DNA from 2 places in the Vibrio agarivorans genome. Region 2 is predicted to be linked to the other one. Evidence: predicted binding sites of a transcription regulator. Region 2 holds the regulator's gene; the other holds the start of a gene.
What was found. Region 2 encodes CRP, which controls carbon source genes, mostly activating them, when cyclic AMP is high. Its sites were predicted from a motif close to TGTGANNNNNNTCACA; they were not measured.
Positions count from the first base shown of each region.

Region 1: a site for CRP is predicted at 4,881-4,896, ahead of malT (HTH-type transcriptional regulator MalT). Genes of this name have one in related genera too.

Region 1 is NZ_JAUFQF010000002.1:249,523-259,850, forward strand. Features, by position in the region: gene QWZ05_RS06670 (YebC/PmpR family DNA-binding transcriptional regulator) at 31-747, shown strand; gene QWZ05_RS06675 (NAD(P)-dependent oxidoreductase) at 950-1,819, shown strand; gene malT (HTH-type transcriptional regulator MalT) at 1,986-4,694, opposite strand; gene QWZ05_RS06685 (glycogen/starch/alpha-glucan phosphorylase) at 5,255-7,708, shown strand; gene malQ (4-alpha-glucanotransferase) at 7,838-10,018, shown strand; gene glgB (1,4-alpha-glucan branching protein GlgB) at 10,290-10,328, shown strand, end outside.
Region 2 is NZ_JAUFQF010000004.1:654,024-664,351, forward strand. Features, by position in the region: gene QWZ05_RS11525 (ABC transporter ATP-binding protein) at 1-1,346, shown strand, start outside; gene QWZ05_RS11530 (TIGR02444 family protein) at 1,343-1,819, shown strand; gene QWZ05_RS11535 (hydrolase) at 1,849-2,826, shown strand; gene QWZ05_RS11540 (YheU family protein) at 2,868-3,089, shown strand; gene QWZ05_RS11545 (phosphoribulokinase) at 3,169-4,038, shown strand; gene crp (cAMP-activated global transcriptional regulator CRP) at 4,275-4,907, shown strand; gene QWZ05_RS11555 (DUF1338 domain-containing protein) at 5,024-5,827, opposite strand; gene astD (succinylglutamate-semialdehyde dehydrogenase) at 5,911-7,368, opposite strand; gene astA (arginine N-succinyltransferase) at 7,383-8,402, opposite strand; gene QWZ05_RS11570 (aspartate aminotransferase family protein) at 8,481-9,695, opposite strand; gene QWZ05_RS11575 (aminodeoxychorismate/anthranilate synthase component II) at 10,223-10,328, opposite strand, start outside.

The sequences.
Region 1 (10,328 bases), on a different contig from region 2:
AAAAATCGAAACACTAGAGAGAACATCCCGATGGGAAGAAGTTTTGAAGTGCGCAAAGCCTCAATGGCGAAAACTGCAGGCGCAAAAATTAAAGTTTATTCTAAGTACGGTAAAGAGATTTACGTTTGTGCAAAAAATGGCGGTTCTGATCCTGATATGAACCTATCGCTTAAGCACCTAATTGCAAAGGCGAAGAAAGACCAAGTTCCAGCACACGTTATTGATAAGGCACTAGACAAAGCGAGCGGTGGCGGTGGTGAAGATTACCAACCAGCGCGCTACGAAGGCTTTGGCCCAGGTGGCACTAGCGTGATCGTTGACTGTCTGACTGATAACGGCAACCGTACATTCCAAGATGTTCGCCAATGCTTTGTAAAAACAGGCGCGAAAATTGGTGTAGAAGGTTCGGTTTCTCACATGTTTGCTCACCAAGCGGTATTCCAGTTTAAGGGCGAAGATGATGAAGTGGTACTTGAAGCTCTGATGATGGAAGACGTTGATGTGACTGACGTTGAGCTAGAAGACGGTGTGATCACTGTGTTCGCTCCAACCACAGAGTTCTTCAAAACTAAAACTGCACTGAACGCGGCATTCCCAGATGTGACTCTTGATGTCGAAGAGATCACGTTTGTTCCTCAGACTCACACGCCAGTAGCTGGTGAAGATGCTGAGAAGTTCCAGAAGTTCCTGGACATGCTTGACGACTGTGATGACGTTCAACAGGTTTATCATAACGCTGAGCTTTAATCATTGCGGGCTGTCTTTGACAGTGAATCGCGTATGATAAGTTAATCTGGTATCAAAAATGCCCGCACAAGCGCCTTGCTTGTGCGGGCATTTTATTATGCGTCTCTTGACCAATAATATCTCAACAGTGCGTCTAGGCAGTGACATCGCTGCTCAATAGCGCTAACGTGTTGTAAACAAATCGACGATGAAAGGATTGGCAATGAAAGTTACTTTTCTTGGCTTAGGTGTCATGGGATTCCCTATGGCAGGGCACCTCACCAAAGCGGGCTTTGATGTGACAGTATTTAACCGCACTCACGCAAAAGCAGTTGCGTGGGGAGAAGCATTTTCTGGCCACGTGGCCTCAACGGTACAAGAGGCAGTGTGTGAAGCCGACGTGGTGTTGCTGTGTGTCGGCAATGACGATGATGTTCGTAGCATGACCACAAGTAAAAGTGGGGCGCTTCACTCCATGAAAGCGGGGGCAATTCTTGTTGATCATACAACGACGTCTGCCAGCCTAGCGGAAGAGCTCTCACAAGCGGCTCAGAGCCATTCTATTCGATTTATGGATGCACCAGTCTCAGGAGGCCAAGCCGGTGCGGAGAATGGCGTTCTGACGATTATGTGTGGTGGCGACCAAGCGTTGTTTGATGAACTGCAACCGGTTTTTTCTGCTTACGGTAAGTCGTCGGTGTTGATGGGTGCGGTAGGGCAGGGACAGCGCGCCAAGATGGTCAATCAAATTTGTATTGGTGGTGTATTATCTGGCTTGTCGGAAGGGCTTTTGTTAGCGGAAAAATCAGGTTTAGATATCGCGACTGTCGTTGACTGCTTAAAGCATGGCGCGGCGGGCTCTTGGCAAATGGAGAATCGCGGTGTCACCATGTCGCAAGATAAGTTCGATTTTGGCTTTGCGATTGATTGGATGATCAAAGATCTTGGTTTTTGTCTTGATGAAGCAGAGCGCCAAGGCGTCACATTACCTCTGACGGAAAAAGTGATTGCGCAGTATCGTCAGCTGAGTTCGCAAGGTGACAACCGAATGGATACATCGGTATTAATTCGCGCATTGCGCCAAGAGCAGTAAACAGTTTTACACTGTAAATGTGAGAAGCCTAAACAAGCTGAACCAAAGCGACTTTGACTTAGTCTTCAGCGTTTTGGGTCTTTCATGATCTCATCTTAAAAATGAACGAAAAAAAGAGCGCCAGCGAGTAACGCAGGCGCTCTTTCTATTTTTCGCTTCGCTATCTCTAATAGCCCATTAACTGCAGTAGGTTTTCTGCCGTGCGGATTGCCTCTTTGCGGTTGGCGATGTTGAGCTTTTGATACAAGTTGCGAATATGGGTTTTAATCGTTGTACCTGCGACATCCAGCTCTTGCGCAATCTGCTCGTTACTAAACCCAGAGTAGATCAGGCCAAGTACTTGCCACTCTCGCTGCGTGAGAGGGCTGGTGCGCACTAGTTCAGGAATATTTGGGTGATTGACCAGCTTCTCAACAAACTCTTCATCAAAGTGTACTGAGCGACTGCGCTGCGTGGTTGAGATGTCTTTCATCAGCTGCTGCGCTCGGTGACGCTCAAGATCCCCAAGTTCGGTCTTGTGGGTCAGTTTTTCAAGCAGGTGGCCAATTTTGCTGCCATCAACAAGGAAGTTACCCAAAATACCGGTTTGGTTGGTCATCTCTAAGGCGTACTTGAGCTTCGCTCGTGCTTCATCGTCTTCACCTTTGCTCGCAAGCAAAATAGTTTCGACAATTAGGTTACGGTTCGTATCCGTCACTAGCTGATGCTTATCTGCCTCTTGCTGCAGGAAGCTAAGCGTCTCTTGTGCTTGCTCAAACTCACCTAAGTTAATGTAGGCGCGTACGATATTGCGCCACTGTAACTGAGTAAAGTGGTTACACGCTTTATCTGGGCGAGTAGCAGTCTCTAGCCACTGCTGGATCGCACCACTGTCACCACGCGCCTGCCAGAAGAGCAGTAAGGAGAGTGAGGCATTCGCCGTCCAATCAACGTGGTAGGTGGATTGCTTCATCATGTGCTCGATTTGCTTGATGAACTTAGCTGCCTTATCAAGCTCACCACGACCAATCGCGATGCGTGCCAGCATAGAGTAGGAATGAAGGTGACGTGGGTCACTGTCGTTGCCAAGTACTTCAATCCCTTGGTAAGCACACACCTCAGCTTCATCCAATCGATTCCAGCACCACAACAGCTGTGAGCGGATACGCAGCAAGAACTCATTCATTGGCAATTGCTGAAGTTGATGCTCCTCAATGAGCTTAAAGGCGTTGTCTTGTACTTCGTAGGCCGCTTGAACGTAACCTTGAGCAATTAAGATCTCGCTCTGTTGCAGCATTGCCCACAACGCTTGATGGTAAACCTGATATTGACGAGCAAGCTTCTCTGTTTGTTGCATCATCGGCAGCGCACGACTGAGATGGCCAAGTACGTGGTTGACTTCGCCGACAACAGACGTGGCGACAATGCGGCTACGATATACCGTGTGATCAAGTTGACTGAGCGCCAGTTCCGCCAGCTCAAGTGCTTGCTCAGGCTGGTTTTGGTTAATCGCTACCTGTGCTTTTAGTGCATTAAGCTCACCTTGCTCTTTGGAGGATAGAGTGACATCGTACTCTTCCATGTGCTCAATCGCGGTGGTGAGCATGTCACCTACCTTGTTATAGCCATTGAGACTCTGCTCAACCCACGCTTGCAGCATCACGAGTTTCGGTACTGTGTAAAGCTGCTCTGGCGATAGGCTGCTGATCGCTTTTTCAAGGGACTCTAGCTCGCCTTGGTTGAACATCTTCCATCCGTGCTCACGCAGAATACCTGCCATTAGCTCAGTATCATTCGACATTTGAGCATGGCTGAGGGCGCGATGAGGCATACCTTGTTCTAGCCAAGCTTGCGCCGCTGCTTGGTGTAACTCTCCCTCTTTTTGTGGGATCCGTGCTTGACGCTCGTGAGCAAGAAACTCTGCAAACAGATTATGGAAGCGATACCAGTTGTGCTCTCCCTCAAGAGGGTAGACAAACAAACCATAGCGATTGAGAGACTCAAGCATGCTTAGTGCGTCTTCGCGCTTAGTCAAGGTGCAGACGAGGGTATCGTTGAAGTGATCCAGTACAGAACATTCCAACAAGAACTGGCGTGTCTCTTGATCAAGAAGATCGAAAACTTCCTCAATCAGATAGTCCCAAAGATGGGCGTGATTGAATTGTGAAACTGACTCAGCCGATTGTACTAAGGTACGCTGTTGGTGCTGAGCTTGTAAAGCGATCAACTGCAGCGCAGATGGCCAGCCTTCCACATAGGTGCGAAGGCTATTCGCAGTTTGATCGTCAATGCCATCATCTACTCGCTGATTGAAGAAACGTGTCGTCTCTTCAGTATCAAATGCGAGCAGCTCGTTGCCAATCTCAATCATCAGGTCACGAACGCGCAGGTTAGCGGTGCCCAATGGCGGTGCAGATCGGCTTGTGACCACTAGCGTGAGATTGTCAGGCATATGTTTAAGGAAAAAGCGCATCGCTTCATGAATTTCGTCATCATTAATGAGATGGTAGTCATCGATAACAATGTAGCTCTCTTGATAAAAGTCAGAAAGCTCAGTGAAGACTTCACCAAATAGTGAATGCAATGATGAGAACTGGCGCTTCTCAGCCAGTTTTTGAGCATTTGGACAGCAGTTATCTGTCGCTTTGTTCAGCGCTTGCAAAAAATAGTTAATAAAGCGAAATGGGTCGTTATCACTCTCATCTACGCTATACCAACCGACATGCGTTTTATCTGCTAGCCACTGAGCTGCCATTGTGGTTTTACCGTAGCCAGCTGGCGAACGGAACAGTACTAATTTGTAGCAGTTAGCTTCTTGCAGCAAGTCTAAAACTCGTGGGCGTAGAATCGCGTTATGTAATCGGCCCGGGCGAGTTAACTTTGATGGTATCCACATCTTATTCTTACCCTGATTTATCCAATGCACCGTTAACGGTGTCTCTATTTATTCGTCATACGTGCCTAAAAGTAGGATGGTATGACTGGGTATCGTCATGTTACTGAAAGAAAAACGCGAATGGCATTGATCCAACCCTCGTTTTCGCTCGCAATTCGTACATCTGGTACAACTACGCCCCATATCTGTGGGCTTGGTCACAAAATGTAGTCATTTGTTCACTATTATTGAAATCGATTGCACTGCTTATTAGCACAAAAGTGATGGCTCGATAAATATTTGTGACCAAGGTTATAAAAATCCCGATAACTCTAAAAAGGTTAATTTTTCTGTCATCGTTTACGGTTGTTTATAAAACGACCATGAGTGTGATCCGGTTCAACACAAATTTGAGCAAATCGAGTGTCAGTGAGAGTTAGATCACTTTATTTGCAAAGTAATAGGCTCTACGCCCTGTGCTCTCCTCCTATCCTCCACCCTATACGGGAGGATGTTTTGAAATAGGGGACAATGCACGATATATCGTAGATGGATTAAAACCAATAAGTGAGATTTCTCTAATGAAACCTACTCAACAGAAAAACTTTGACAAAGCTGCATTCCAAGCAGATGTTAAAAAACACCTTTCAGCGACTTACGCGACAACAGTAGAAACAGCTTCTCCTCGTGCATGGTACCTAGCAATGGGCCGCGCACTAGCAGAACTAACAACGCTTGACTTGCTACAAACAGAGCAAGACCCAAAAATCAAACAAGCGAAAAGCGTTAACTACCTTTCACTAGAGTTCCTTATTGGCCGTTTGACAGGTAACAACCTGATCAGCATGGGTCTGTACGAGCAGATCACTGAAGCGATGGAAGAGCTAGGTCAAAACCTAACAGATCTTCTAGAAGAAGAACGTGACCCATCACTAGGTAACGGTGGTCTAGGTCGTCTAGCAGCATGTTTCATGGATTCTTGTGCTGCACAAGAATACCCAACTGTAGGTTACGGCCTGCACTACGAATACGGTCTATTTAAGCAGTCATTTGAAGATGGCCGCCAGAAAGAAGCACCAGACGCATGGCGTGGTGTTGAGGGTTACCCTTGGGAAGTGGCTCGTCCTGAACTTGCTCAAGAGATCGGTTTCTTTGGCCGCGTAGAAGTGGTTAACCAAGGCGGCAAAGAAGTCCGCAAATGGGTACCAGGCATGACTGTGAAAGCAATGCCATGGGATCTACCTATCGTAGGTTACGAGTCAGAAACAGTGTATCCACTGCGTCTTTGGGAATGTCAGGCTCTTGCGCCTTTCTCTCTAGAGAGCTTCAACAACGGTGACTACTTCGAAGCTCAGCACGCACTGATCGATGCAGGTAACATCACGAAAGTTCTTTACCCGAACGACAACCACGAGAAAGGTAAGACTCTGCGTCTAATGCAGCAGTACTTCCACTCAGCAGCATCGGTACGCGACATCCTACGTCGCCACGAAGCAGCAGGTTACACACTAGCGGATCTTCCTAAGCAAGAGACTATCCAGCTTAACGATACACACCCAACTATCGCTATCCCAGAATTGATGCGCATCCTTCTTGATGAGAAAGGCCTATCTTGGGAAGAAGCATGGGAAATCAGCTCGCACACATTCGCGTACACAAACCACACTCTATTGCCAGAAGCACTAGAGACTTGGTCTGAGTCGCTAATTCAGCGTCTACTTCCTCGTCACATGGAAATTATCTTTGAAATCAACCACCGCTTCCTACAAGAAGTACGTGCAATGTGGCCTGGTGATGGTGAGAAGCAAGCTAAGCTTTCTATCATCCAAGAAGGTTTCCACCGCATGGTTCGTATGGCTAACCTATGTGTTATCGGTTCATACGCAGTTAACGGTGTAGCAGCACTTCACTCTGAGTTGGTGAAAGCTGACCTATTCCCAGAGTTCCACGAGATGTACCCAACTCGTCTACACAACGTAACGAACGGTGTGACACCTCGTCGTTGGTTGAAATTCTGTAACCCAGGTCTATCGGCTCTTATCACTGAGAAGATTGGTTCTGAGTGGCCAGCTAAGCTTGAACAGCTAGAAGGCATTGCGGAATTTGCTAACGATGCGAAATTCCAAAAAGAGTACATGGCTGTTAAGAAACAGAACAAACAGCGTCTAGCGGATTGGGTTAAAGAGAACATGGGTATCGAGCTAGATACGAATGCTATCTTTGACGTGATGATCAAGCGTCTGCACGAGTACAAGCGCCAGCAGCTTGATTTGCTACACGTGTTGTCTCTATACCACCGCCTACTGAATGACCCAACGTTTGATATGACGCCACGCGTTGTATTCTTCGGCTCGAAAGCGGCGCCAGGTTACCACTTAGCGAAAGAGATCATCTTTGCGATTAACAAGGTTGCTGAGAAAGTAAACAACGACCCTCGCCTAGGCGGTAAGCTGAAAGTGGTATTCATCCCTGACTACCGTGTAAGCATGGCTGAAATGTTGATCCCAGCGGCTGACGTTTCTCAGCAAATCTCTATGGCAGGTAAAGAAGCATCTGGTACGGGTAACATGAAGATGGCGCTTAACGGTGCCCTAACTATCGGTACGATGGACGGTGCTAACGTTGAGATCCGTGAAGAAGTAGGCGATGAGAACATCTACATCTTCGGCTTAGATGTTGATGGTGTGAAACGCACACAAGCGGCAGGTTACAACCCATACGACTACTACAACGCTGACCCACTATTGAAAGCATCTCTAGACCTACTACTAGGTGATGAGTTCACTCCAGGTCAACCAGGTCTACTACGTGCAACATACGACAGCCTACTAGATGGCGGTGACCCGTACCTATGTCTTGCTGACTTCGCGTCTTACGTGAAAGCTCACGAAGATATGGACGCGCAATACCGTGACCAAGCAGGTTGGGCGAAGAAAGCGATTCTAAACACGGCGCTAGTTGGCAAGTTCAGCTCAGACCGTTCGATTCGCGACTACGTGAACAACATTTGGAAACTAGAAGCGGTTAACCGTTAATTTCCAAAGTACAAAGATTAGCCAAGGCAACCGCCTTGGCTCTTCTGTCACTATTGAAGATATTTTTAGACTAACATTTTGTTAGTCAAACCCTACAGGATGAAGGTTAGCAGTCCTTCGGAGAGAGCGATGAAAGAACAAAGTGCACTAAAACAAGTCGCTGAAATGGCGCGATTGGCTGATAGTTACGTCAGTGCTTGGGGAGATGAGGCTAAGGTGGAAGAAGATACCTTACGTCGTCTACTTGCTTCCCTAGGTTACGACACTACAAATGATGAGACTTTGCTAAAGTCTGCAGAGAAAAAACATAAAAAAGACGTACTTGACCCAGTTCTAGTGCTACGCAGCGGAGAGCCAGTAGAAGTACCTCTTTACCTAGGTACAAGCGCGCGTGAAAGCGAGTTTAGCTGGTCATTAACAACGGAAGAGGGTGAGGTACTAGAAGGTTACCTACAGTCGCAAGTTGTTCGTGATGAGCGTGCGGAAGGTGGTCCATTGGTATTTGCTTTACCAAGCAACCTACCTTGGGGTTACCACAAGCTAGAGATCTCTCGCAAACGTCGTAAATCTCCATACTGCATGACGCTGATTATCACGCCGAAAGCGTGTTTCAAACAGCCAGAAATGGAATCGGGCAAAAAAATGTGGGGCCCGAGTGTTCAGCTTTACACACTACGTACACAACACAACTGGGGTATCGGTGATTTCGGTGACCTAAAACAGTTGGTGGCAGATATCGCATCACGTGGTGGTGATTTTGTGGGTCTGAACCCAATTCATTCACTATTCCCAGCTAACCCAGAAGGTGCGAGCCCATACAGCCCGTCTTCTCGTCGCTGGTTAAACATCATGTATATTGATGTGAGCTCTGTACCAGAGTTCTCTCTAAGTGCAGAAGCACAGCAGCAAGTTGGCAGCGCAGAGTTCCAAAAGCGTCTTCAAGAAGCGCGTGATGCTCACTGGGTGAACTACTCAGAAGTATCAGCGATGAAGATGAGCATTCTGCCATTGCTATTTAATGAATTTAAATCTCGTCACCTAGACAAAGGCACAGACCGCGCGAAAGAGTTTGAAGCATTTGTTGCAGAAGGGGGCGATAGCTTAGTACACCAAGCGGCATTTGATGCGCTGCACGCTGAGTTGCACGCAGAAGATAGCAACATGTGGGGCTGGCCGGTATTCCCTGAGAAATACCGTCACTTCGAAAACAGTGCCGTTCAAAAGTACATTAAAGACAACCAAGATCGCGTTAACCTATACATGTATCTACAGTGGGTTGCGGATACTCAAATTAACGAAGCTCAGACGCTAGCGGAAGAGAAGGGCATGTCAGTTGGCCTTTACCGCGACCTAGCGGTGGGTGTGGCTGATTCTGGCGCAGAAACTTGGGCTGATGATGGCAACCTTGTAATGGACGCAAGTATCGGTGCGCCACCGGATATTCTTGGTCCTCTTGGCCAAAACTGGGGTCTACCACCTCTAAACCCTCAAGCGCTACAAGCAACCAGCTATGATGCCTATATCAAGCTGCTGCGTGCCAACATGAAGCATTGTGGTTCACTGCGTATTGACCACGTATTAGGTCTTCTACGCCTTTGGTGGATTCCTAAGGGTGAGAACGCAACAAACGGCGCTTACATCTACTACCCGGTAGAAGATATGCTAGCAATCCTAGCACTAGAGTCGCACCGTCATGAGTGTTCAGTGATTGGTGAAGACTTGGGTACAGTACCTGATGAAATCGTAGGTATCCTGCGTGATGCTGGCGTTCACTCATACAAGGTATTCTTCTTCGAAACATCTGAAGATGATGGTGGTTACATCTCACCAGAGCACTACGCGAATCAATCTATGTCGGCACTGTGTACGCACGATATGCCAACACTGCGTGGTTTCTGGCACTGTGATGACCTGAAAATGGGTCGTGAGCTCGGTCTATACCCGAATGAGCAGCAGCTAGAAGGTCTGTTCGCTGATCGCTTGAAGAGCAAGCAGGGTATTCTAGACTCAGTGGCTTGGCACGGCTACTTGCCTGAAGGCGTAGGCCGTGACGCACAGTACGTACCGATGGACACCATGCTAGCGGAAGCGCTGCAACTTCATGTTGCATCGGGCTCTTCAACGCTGCTCAGTGTTCAGCTTGAAGATTGGCTAGAGATGGACAAACCTGTCAACATCCCTGGCACTGTCGACGAGTACCCGAACTGGCGTCGTAAGCTGTCGATGAACCTGGATCAGATCTTTGGTCGCGACAATGTAAACCGCTTAGCAAAACGCCTAACAGAAGTGCGCGCTGAGGCGAGTAAATAGTCACTGTTGAACAGAAATTTCGGTTAGGTCACTCTAATAGTAGTATTTATTAGGTAAACTGACCGGACGCTAATTTTAGACCCGCTTTTAGCGGGTCTTTTTTTTGCCTAAATTTGAATATTTACTCAAATATTAGGCGCATTATAACAACGTAAAAAAGAACAAGGGCTTGCCACTACCACCGTCAAATACTCTTTTGGGAAAAGTGTTTGCCAAAGACCAAAGGTAGAGCTGTTTTAGGTCATGTTCGACAGGTCTAGGAGAGAAAAAATTGAAGAGCGAAGGGCTTAAGGATATTGCGCTTGCATAC
Region 2 (10,328 bases):
AGTCTTACCCTGGCACATTGGTCTTGATCTCGCACGACCGAGACTTTCTCGATCCGATCGTCACCCGCATCATTCATATCGAGAATGAGAAGCTTAACGAATACACCGGCAACTACTCCTCATTTGAAGATCAACGTGCTCAAAAGCTGGTTCTGCAACAAGCGATGTTCCAAAAGCAGCAGAAGCAGATGGCGCACATGCAAAGCTACATCGACCGTTTCCGTTACAAAGCGTCTAAGGCTCGTCAGGCACAAAGCCGCATTAAAGCGCTTGAGAAACTCGAAAAGGTGCTGCCTGCCCAATTTGATAACCCATTCAGCTTTGAGTTCCGTGAACCCGCTGCACTTCCTAATCCAATCATGATGATGGATGACGTAGCAGCAGGTTATGACGACAACCTGATCCTAGAGAAAATTCGCCTTAATCTCGTTCCGGGCAGCCGTATTGGCCTACTTGGTCGCAACGGTGCCGGTAAGTCGACCCTAATTAAGCTCCTTTCTGGCGAGCTAACACCACAAGGTGGTGACTTAACCTATTCTCAAGGTGTCAAAATTGGTTATTTCGCTCAGCATCAGCTAGAGACGCTGCACCCAGAAGAAACACCTTTACAACATATGATGCAGGTAGCGCCAAACCACACCGAGCAACAACTGCGCGACTACTTGGGCAGTTTTGGTTTCCAGGGTGATAAAGCACTCGAGAAAGTGGCGCCGTTCTCTGGCGGAGAAAAAGCTCGTCTCGTGCTGGCATTAATCGTGTGGCAAAAGCCAAACCTACTGCTTCTCGATGAGCCAACCAACCACCTTGATTTGGATATGCGCCAAGCTCTTACGCTAGCACTACAAACATTTGAGGGTGCGATGGTCATCGTCAGCCACGATAGATACCTATTACGCGCCACGACAGATGACCTGTACTTAGTGCATGACAAACAAGTGGCACCATTCAATGGCGATCTGACTGATTATTATAAATGGCTGACTGAACAACAAAAAATCGAAAAGAAAGAGGCACAATCTGCGCAGCCAGCCAAAGACAGTAGCCAAAGTGCTGCAGCTAAGAAAGAGCAGAAGCGCCGCGAAGCAGAATTTCGTAAACAGACCGCTCCTATTCGCAAAACTCTGACAAAACTCGAAGAAAAAATGGATAAGTTAGGCGCCGCTGTCGCACAAGCTGAACAACAATTATTAGATAACAGCCTGTATGAAGCAGAAAACAAAGCTAAACTTAACCAAGTACTTGCTGATCAAGCCAACGCAAAGTCTCAACTCGAAGAGGTTGAAATGGAGTGGATGGAGCAGCAAGAGACGCTTGAGCAGATGGAACAGGAATTCAACGCAGTATGACCAATCAGCAGGCACATCAACTTCTCACCATGGAGCAACTGTGGCAATTTAGCCTCGAGTACTACTCGAGCAGAGAAGTGAAAGATGCCTGCCTAGCATTGCAAAACCAGTTTCACGGTAATGTGAATCTGTTGATCGCCCTAAAATGGCTCGATGAGCATCACTACACCATCCAAGAACAGGACTGGCATCGAGTCGAACAATCTCTCGGGCGCACCGAAGCGCTATTGCATCACTATCGAGAGCTACGCAGAAAGCTCAAAACAGCGCTAAGTGACACACTGTACAGAGAAGCCCTACAGTTTGAATTACAACTAGAAAAACAACAGCAAGCCGACCTCGTAGACTGTATTAATCACCTCACCCTCACCAGTAGAGAGGAACACAGTCTAACCCAGATGTACTGCCTACAACTTGGCGCAGAACACCTACAGGCGGCTTTCGCTAAGCCAGTGGAAGCGTTGCTCAACTAAGCAACCGATAGATACAAGGACTGTAGTATATGCCACAATTTATCGCTGCAACGGGCCTAAAAAACCCTCACGCCCAAACCCTATTTCCGCGCATGATTCGTAAGAAAGCGCTGTTTGAGCCTCAATGGCAAACTCTCGACACACCCGATGGTGACTTTCTTGATCTCGCTTGGAGTCAAGACCCTAACCACCCTGATGCGCAGAAAAAGCCGCTATTCGTGCTTTTCCACGGACTAGAAGGCTGTTTTTATAGCCCTTACGCCAATGGCCTAATGAAAGCCTTCGCTGATGACGGATGGCTATCTGTGATGATGCACTTTCGCGGCTGTAGTGGAAAACCTAACCTACAAGCTCGAGCCTATCACTCGGGAGAAACGGAAGACGCCCGTTTTTTCCTTAAACATTTACGCGCTCAGTTTCCTGAGAATAAATTGGTGGCGGTCGGCATCTCCCTTGGCGGCAACATGCTCGCTAACTACTTAGCGAAATACCAAGATGAGTCGCTGATTGATGCGGCCAGTATAATCTCAGCGCCACTCGATCTTGCGGCTTGTTCCAACCGAATTGAGCAGGGGTTTTCCAAACTCTATCGTAACTACCTACTGGGCTCGCTTAAACGCAACGCCATTCGTAAACACCATCTGATCAAGGGTGAACTTAAGATCACTTATCAGAGCATTAAACGCGTCACCCGTTTACAAGAGTTTGATGATTTAATTACAGCACCCCTGCACGGTTTTAAGGATGCTGAAGACTATTACCAGCAGTGCTCTGGGATCAATCACCTCAAAGCCATCACTACACCAACATTGATCATTCATGCCAAAGACGACCCGTTCATGACTGAAGACGTGATCCCCAAATTTATCCTGCCAGATAATATCGATTACCGTCTGTTTGAGCATGGAGGTCACGTTGGCTTTCTCAGCGGCAGTTTACTAAAACCCACATTTTGGCTAGAAGAAGCGCTGCCTGCCTATTACGAATGTCTCTCAAAGTCGGCATAATACGCATTAAGACAGATTGATCATGAAGTGGAGAAGTATTGATGATCATCCCATGGCAAGAAATTGAATCCGAGACACTCGACAACCTAATCAAAGAGTTCATCCTTCGCGAGGGGACCGACTACGGAGAGTATGAAGTCACCCTGGCGCAAAAGGTGGAACAGGTACGCAAGCAAATAGAGGCAGGCGATGCCGTTATCGTCTTTTCTGAGCTACATGAAACCATTGATATTCAGGTTCGTAAGTCCATCGGAAAATTCTAACCACAACCTCGCCAAAGTCACTTTGGTGCGCTAAGGTTAAGCTTCCAAAAATCATAACTATTAAATAGACAGGTAAGTCATGTCAGCCAAGCATCCGATTATCGCGGTGACCGGCTCCTCTGGTGCAGGAACCACCACAACGTCAGAAGCCTTTAGAAAGATGTTCAATATGATGAACGTCAAATCCGCCTGGGTGGAAGGAGATAGCTTCCACCGCTTTACCCGTCCTGAGATGGACGTGGAGATTCGCAAAGCACGCGAGCAAGGCAAACACATCAGCTACTTCGGCCCACAAGCCAACGACTTCTCTGCACTAGAGCAGTTTTTTGCTCGCTATGGCGAAGAGGGGCAAGGGGAAGTGCGTCGCTATCTACATACCTTTGATGAAGCGGTGCCTTACAACCAAATGCCTGGAACCTTCACTCCATGGCAACAACTGCCCGAAGATACCGATGTACTGTTCTATGAGGGCCTGCATGGCGGCGTAGTCGATGGTGAAGTCAACGTCTCTAAACACGTCGATTTTCTGATTGGCATGGTGCCTATCGTTAACTTAGAGTGGATTCAAAAGTTTGTCCGCGACACTCGTGACCGTGGACACTCACGCGAAGCAGTGATGGATTCTATCGTCCGCTCAATGGATGACTACCTAAACTACATCACTCCGCAGTTTTCACGCACCCATATCAACTTTCAGCGTGTCCCTACCGTCGACACTTCCAACCCGCTAAATGCGAAAGGCATCCCAAGTCTGGACGAGAGTTTTGTGGTGATTCGTCTGCGCGGGATCAAAAATGTCGACTTCCCTTATCTGCTAGCGATGATTGACGGCTCATTTATGTCGCGCCACAACACACTTGTTGTGCCCGGGGGTAAGATGAGTTTTGCGATGGAATTGATTGTCAGACCCATCTTACAGCAGCTTATAGAAACTGGGAAAATAGGTTAATTGCGACCAATAACCAGACAACCTTGTCAGTACGTGATCAGGTGCACAGAATCTGAGTAATTATCGGTCATCTTACCCCGTTAAAATCAAGAAATCGCACAAGAAACGCGTTACTATCTTGTCTGAATTACGAGATAGCTTGCAGCAAGTGTCTTCAGCACTTATGCTACTAAGCCTAGTTAAGCTTAGCGCAATAAGGAAAGCAGCAAGCGAACCCTGCAGAGGAAGATATATTTATGGTTCTAGGTAAACCTCAAACCGATCCAACGTTAGAGTGGTTTCTTTCACACTGTCATATTCATAAGTACCCATCAAAAAGCACGCTGATTCACGCTGGTGAAAAAGCGGAAACCTTGTACTACATCGTAAAAGGTTCTGTTGCGGTTCTTATTAAAGACGAAGAAGGTAAGGAAATGATCCTTTCTTACCTAAACCAAGGTGATTTCATTGGTGAGCTAGGTCTTTTTGAAGAAGACCAAGAGCGTACTGCTTGGGTACGTGCAAAATCGCCATGTGAAGTTGCTGAGATTTCATTCAAGAAGTTCCGTCAACTTATCCAAGTTAACCCAGATATCCTAATGCGCCTTTCAGCGCAGATGGCAAGCCGCCTACAAGTGACTAGCCAAAAAGTGGGTGACTTAGCATTCCTTGACGTAACAGGTCGCATCGCTCAGACGCTACTAAACCTAGCGAAACAGCCAGACGCAATGACACACCCAGACGGCATGCAAATCAAGATCACTCGTCAAGAGATCGGTCAGATTGTTGGTTGTTCACGTGAAACCGTTGGCCGTATCTTGAAGATGCTTGAAGAGCAGAACCTAATTTCTGCACACGGTAAAACTATCGTGGTTTACGGCACTCGTTAATTCTCAATGGCTCTCAACGAGTCCGTGTGAATTTTCAGTAAGCTGATTAAATTGAAAAAAACACCAAACCTCCGTTTGGTGTTTTTTTATGTCTTGCCTATTTAAGGTATTAGAGACTACTGGTTAGTACTCTCAAAGATTTTGTCCGCCGACGCTGCGACAAATCCGCGATACAGTGAACCATCGCGGGTCGGATAGCGCTTGGCAAACTCATAAAAACCGCCCGGAATGTGCTGCTCTCCATCACTGAATTGGACGAGTACTTTGTCGGCCATAGTCGATGATTGCTCTAGTAACACCTCGGGAGTGCCTTTCACTTCCCCACCCGATTCATTGATAACAAAACCCGTCTGCCTCAGCCGAGCATTTACGTCAACGACCTCTGCAAACGCATTGAGTTGATTCACGCTGACCGTAAAGTGATTGGCACCATAGCCGTGCGCCGCGAGCCAAGAGGCATACTCACTCTCTTGCGCCAATTGTTGATACTCTTGATATGAGATGTCCCACAAGCGACCCGCAAAGAGAAACTCCGGCGTTAATAGCTTATTGGCATCCAGTTGGGCAACAAGGCGTGCGACGATCGATTGAAGCTGTATTGAACACTCTTCAACTTTCAACTCACTGATAAACACCTTCGGCTGGTTAGGATCGGGATGTTCATAATGCTTCGCTAACAGCTTTTTGCTCTCAAAAACATAATCACCTCCTTCTTGATAACCTAAAGCCAGAAATGGCTTGGCTAAGGTCTCAATACCCAGTGGCTCTATATTAAAGGTCCTCAAAGCAATATGGTCATTAATCAGTGGCTTGTCCTCCTCTAGTATCTGATGTACTTGCTCAGCAGAGGGGCACAAGCGATGAATATAGTCTTGCCACATTCGCGCAAACAGTGTGTCGACGGTGAAAGTTGGGGTCATACTCTCTCCTTGCTTTGTCTTTGAAAAAGAGGGAAAAGGTGGGTAGCTCTCGAGCTACCCTCAGCTTGTGACGAGAAAAATGATTATAGTTTTAACCCAGGGCTTAATGTCGCTGGCAGTAAAGGCTCACTGCCTTCCATCGATGCCATCGGATAGGCACAATAATCTGCAGCATAGAAGGCGCTTGGACGTAAGTTGCCAGAAGCTCCCGGGCCACCAAAAGGTGCGTCTCCGCTTGCTCCTGTCAATTGGCGGTTGCGATTGACAATGCCCGCTCGAATGTTATCGACAAAGTATGCCCACTCGTCATCATCGGTTGAGATTAAGCCGGCCGATAAGCCATAACGAGTGTCATTCGCTAACGCCACGGCTTGTTCCAATCCTTGATAACGAATCACCTGCAATAGTGGGCCAAAGTACTCTTCGTCTGGTAAGGCACTGATGTTAGTGACATCAATAATCGCAGGAGAGACAAACGCAAACCCTTGCGACTGACCTTCCAGCAGCGCCTTGCCACCCAATGACAATAAGTTTGCTTGAGCTGCGAGAATATGGTCGGCGGCTTGCTTTGATATCTGCGGCCCCATAAACGGCGCGGGCTCGGCAAAAGGCTCATCTATGACAATCGTTTGAGTTGCACTAACCAGCTTCTCAAGCAGTGCATCACCTGCCTCTCCTTGAGGGACATATAAGCGACGTGCACAGGTGCAACGTTGACCAGCACTAATAAAAGCGGATTGCAAAATGGTGTAGACGGTTGCATCAAGATCGCCAAACTGCTCGGAAATCACCATTGGGTTGTTACCACCCATTTCAAGGGCGAGCATTTTGTCGGGCTGGCCCGCAAATTGACGATGCAGTATATGACCGGTATTTGCACTACCGGTAAACAAGAGACCATCAATCCCTTTTGCTTGAGCAAGCGCGATCCCCGTCTCTTTGCCACCCTGAACTAGGTTAATCACTCCCTCAGGTAGACCAGACTCCTGCCACAGTCGCATCACAAACTCGCCTGTCAGTGGCGTTAGATCCGATGGTTTAAACACCACCGTATTACCTGCTAAAAGAGAAGGTACGATATGACCATTAGGTAAATGCCCAGGGAAGTTGTATGGGCCAAATACCGCCATGACACCCAACGGGCGATGACGCAGTACAATCTGATTACCGTTGGCTTCACGCTGATGCTCACCGGTACGTTGGTGATAGGCGCGAATCGATATCGCTACCTTACCCGCCATGGCAGCGGCTTCTGTGCGTGTTTCCCACAAAGGCTTGCCAGTCTCTTGAGCGATCACTTCTGCTAGCTGTTCTGCACGCTCTTTGAGCTTATCGGCAAAGGCCAACACATGCGCTTCGCGCTGGGTAAATGTCAGTTTCTTCCAGCTAGAAAAAGCTACTCTTGCTGCGCTGACTGCTGATTCTACTTGAGCAGGCGTGGCACTATCACCTTGCCATATCACCTCATCATTAAATGGGCTAACAGACTGCATCGCCTCACCTTGCCCCGCGATCCATTGTCCTGCAATCCAATGCGTCATATCTTTTCTCCTTGTTACTGGGCGTGCATGCGCACGTAATCGCCTTCTTGTACCTGCAGTGCTGCAGCGACCTCTGGGGCTAGAATGACTGAGCCCTCTTCTTGGTCATAAGCCGCTTTTGCTGCAGTGGCTCTAAAGTGCTCGAAAGAGGTATTAGCGATCAAAAAGTCTTTCGCGCTGGAATGTTCAGCGACGTGTACCTTCGCGCGGAACGAATGACGCACCGTTTCGATATGCTGTAAATCACACTCCACCGTTGGGCCGGCATCAAAGATGTCGACATAGTTTCGGCAGGTGAAGCCTTCTTTTTCTAACAAGCGCAACGCAGGCTTGGTGTTCTCATGCACCTTGCCAATCACCGCTTGCGCCTCTTTACTTAACAAGTTGATATAGATAGGCAGCTTAGGCATTAAATCCGCGATAAACCCCTTCTTACCAATGCCTGTGAGATAATCCGCTAAGGTAAATTCAATCGAGAAGAAGTGCTCTTGTAGCCACTTCCAGAACGGCGAGTTGCCATCATCGTCTGAGACGCCACGCATCTCAGCAAAAATCGTCTTCGAAAATCGCTCAGGGTGTTCTGCCATCATCAAGAAACGGCACTTAGACATCAGACGCCCATTCAAGCCTTGGCGAAAGCTCGGACGTAAGAACAAGGTGCAGATTTCAGAGCACCCCGTGTAGTTATTGCCAAAGGTCAGCAGCTTAACCACATTATTCACCCCTAGCTTAGGCGATGAGTGGACAACGGTACTGATGTGGTAAGAATAGAACGGTACATCCCAGCCAATTGACGCTTCAATGCCAGTACAACCGGCAACCTCACCAGTTTCACTATCGAAACCCACCATCAAATAACCTTCATCACCCGGTTCGCTCACCTCTGGCTTGCCAAAGCTGTATTCTGAATGGGTAATGCGATTAGTCAGTAACTCTTCATTGACGGGTAGAGATGTGAAGCCATGGCCAGACTCGACGGCACAGGTATGTAAGGCTTCGTAATCAGATAGACTAATTGGACGAACTACAAGCATCGATACTCCCTCCTGATGCTGTTGAACGCTTAAGGAGCGCGGTGAGAACTCTCCGCGCTCAGAGCAAGCGATAGATTTTTAGGAGACAAGACTCTCCAAAGCTTTATCAAGTCGTGCTAATCCTGCATCAACTTCTTCTTTTGTAATGACCAGCGATGGCGTGAAACGCACCACATTCGCGCCAGCCACTAATACCATTAGGCCTTGCTGACCTGCTGCGACTAGCACATCGCGTGCGCGACCTTGCCACTCTTCATTCAGTGCCGCACCGAGTAGTAGGCCTTTACCCCGTATTTCAGAAAACAGCTGGTACTTTTCGTTCAAGGCATTCAACCCATCACGGAACCAAGTTTCACGCTCTTTAACTCCAGCAAGGACTTGCGGATCACTCACAACATCCACAACCGCTTCTGCCACTGCACAAGCAAGAGGGTTGCCGCCATAAGTTGAACCATGAGTGCCGACTTTCATGTGCTCAGCAAGCTTGTCGGTGGTTAGCATCGCACCAATTGGGAAGCCGCCACCAAGAGACTTAGCCGTGCTCAAGATATCAGGAGTAATACCCAAACCTTGATACGCGTAAAAGTCACCGGTACGGCCATTGCCGGTTTGTACTTCATCGAAAATAAGCAGTGCATTGTGTTTATCACACAACTCACGCACAGCTTGAGCAAACTCTGGCGTTGGAGGAATTATGCCCCCCTCACCTTGTAGAGGCTCCATCATAATGGCACATGTTCGCTCTGACATATGGGCTTGCAACGCATCAATATCGTTGTAAGGCAGGTGAGTCACATTGCCTGGCTTCGGACCAAAGCCATCAGAATAAGAGGCTTGACCACCAACGGTGACAGTAAAGAAAGTTCGGCCATGAAAGCCCTGTTTGAAAGCGATGATCTCTGACTTATCTTCACCATAGACATCGGCGGCATAGCGGCGAGCTAGTTTCAGGGCAGCTTCGTTGGCCTCTGCGCCAGAGTTGGCAAAAAAGACTTTTTCAGCAAAGCTCACTTCGGTGAGTTTTTGCGCTAAACGCAATGCTGGCTCATTGGTCATCACGTTACTTAAATGCCACAGCTTGTTGCCTTGCTCTTGCAGCGCCTTAACCATAACCGGGTGACAATGCCCCAAGCAGCTCACAGCGATACCACCAGCAAAATCGATATATTCGTTACCTTGCTGGTCCCATACTCGTGCCCCTTCCCCTTTAACTGGAATCATCTCCATCGGGTTATAGCAAGGCACCATTACTTGATCAAAATCTTTGCGTTGTACGCTTTTTTCCACTGTCATTGCACATTCCTTTTAGAAACCGCATGCGCATTCGCTTGCGTGGCAAACCACCCTGTTTGAAACCTCACTTTAAGCATAGTCGCAATAAAGTGTGTTAGTTCAATCTAACCCTGGGGAATTATGTTTTGCATTTCGACATACGCAGCATTGTATTTACATTCAATTAACCTTTTCAATAGAGGATAATTCTGTTTTAGATTCAACCTTAAACTATAAATTCAGTTGTAAAGCATAAGTATTCATATACGGTTACATTATTATTCGTTTGGGTGCAATATGCAAACACAGTCATTGATTAATACATACACAGAATTAGTGAATAAATGATGAGTTAAGAGAAAGGAAAAATGAGACTGGTTGAAATTGCTATTAAGTAACTCGCATTTTTATTCAACTAAAAATGCATGCTAAACCACGTGTGTTCAAAAAGAGAGAAACACACTAAACCCGCGTTGCGCATAGATTTGCAGGCGCTGAAGGTGCTCGTTCAAGGAGGGATTTGTCAATAATAGTGATCGCGGTCACTTTTAGAGGCGCAAAAAGTTAGCAAGCAGCTCATGCCCTTGCTCCGTTTTGATCGACTCTGGATGGAACTGCACTGCGTGAATTGGCAACGTATGGTGCTGATAACCC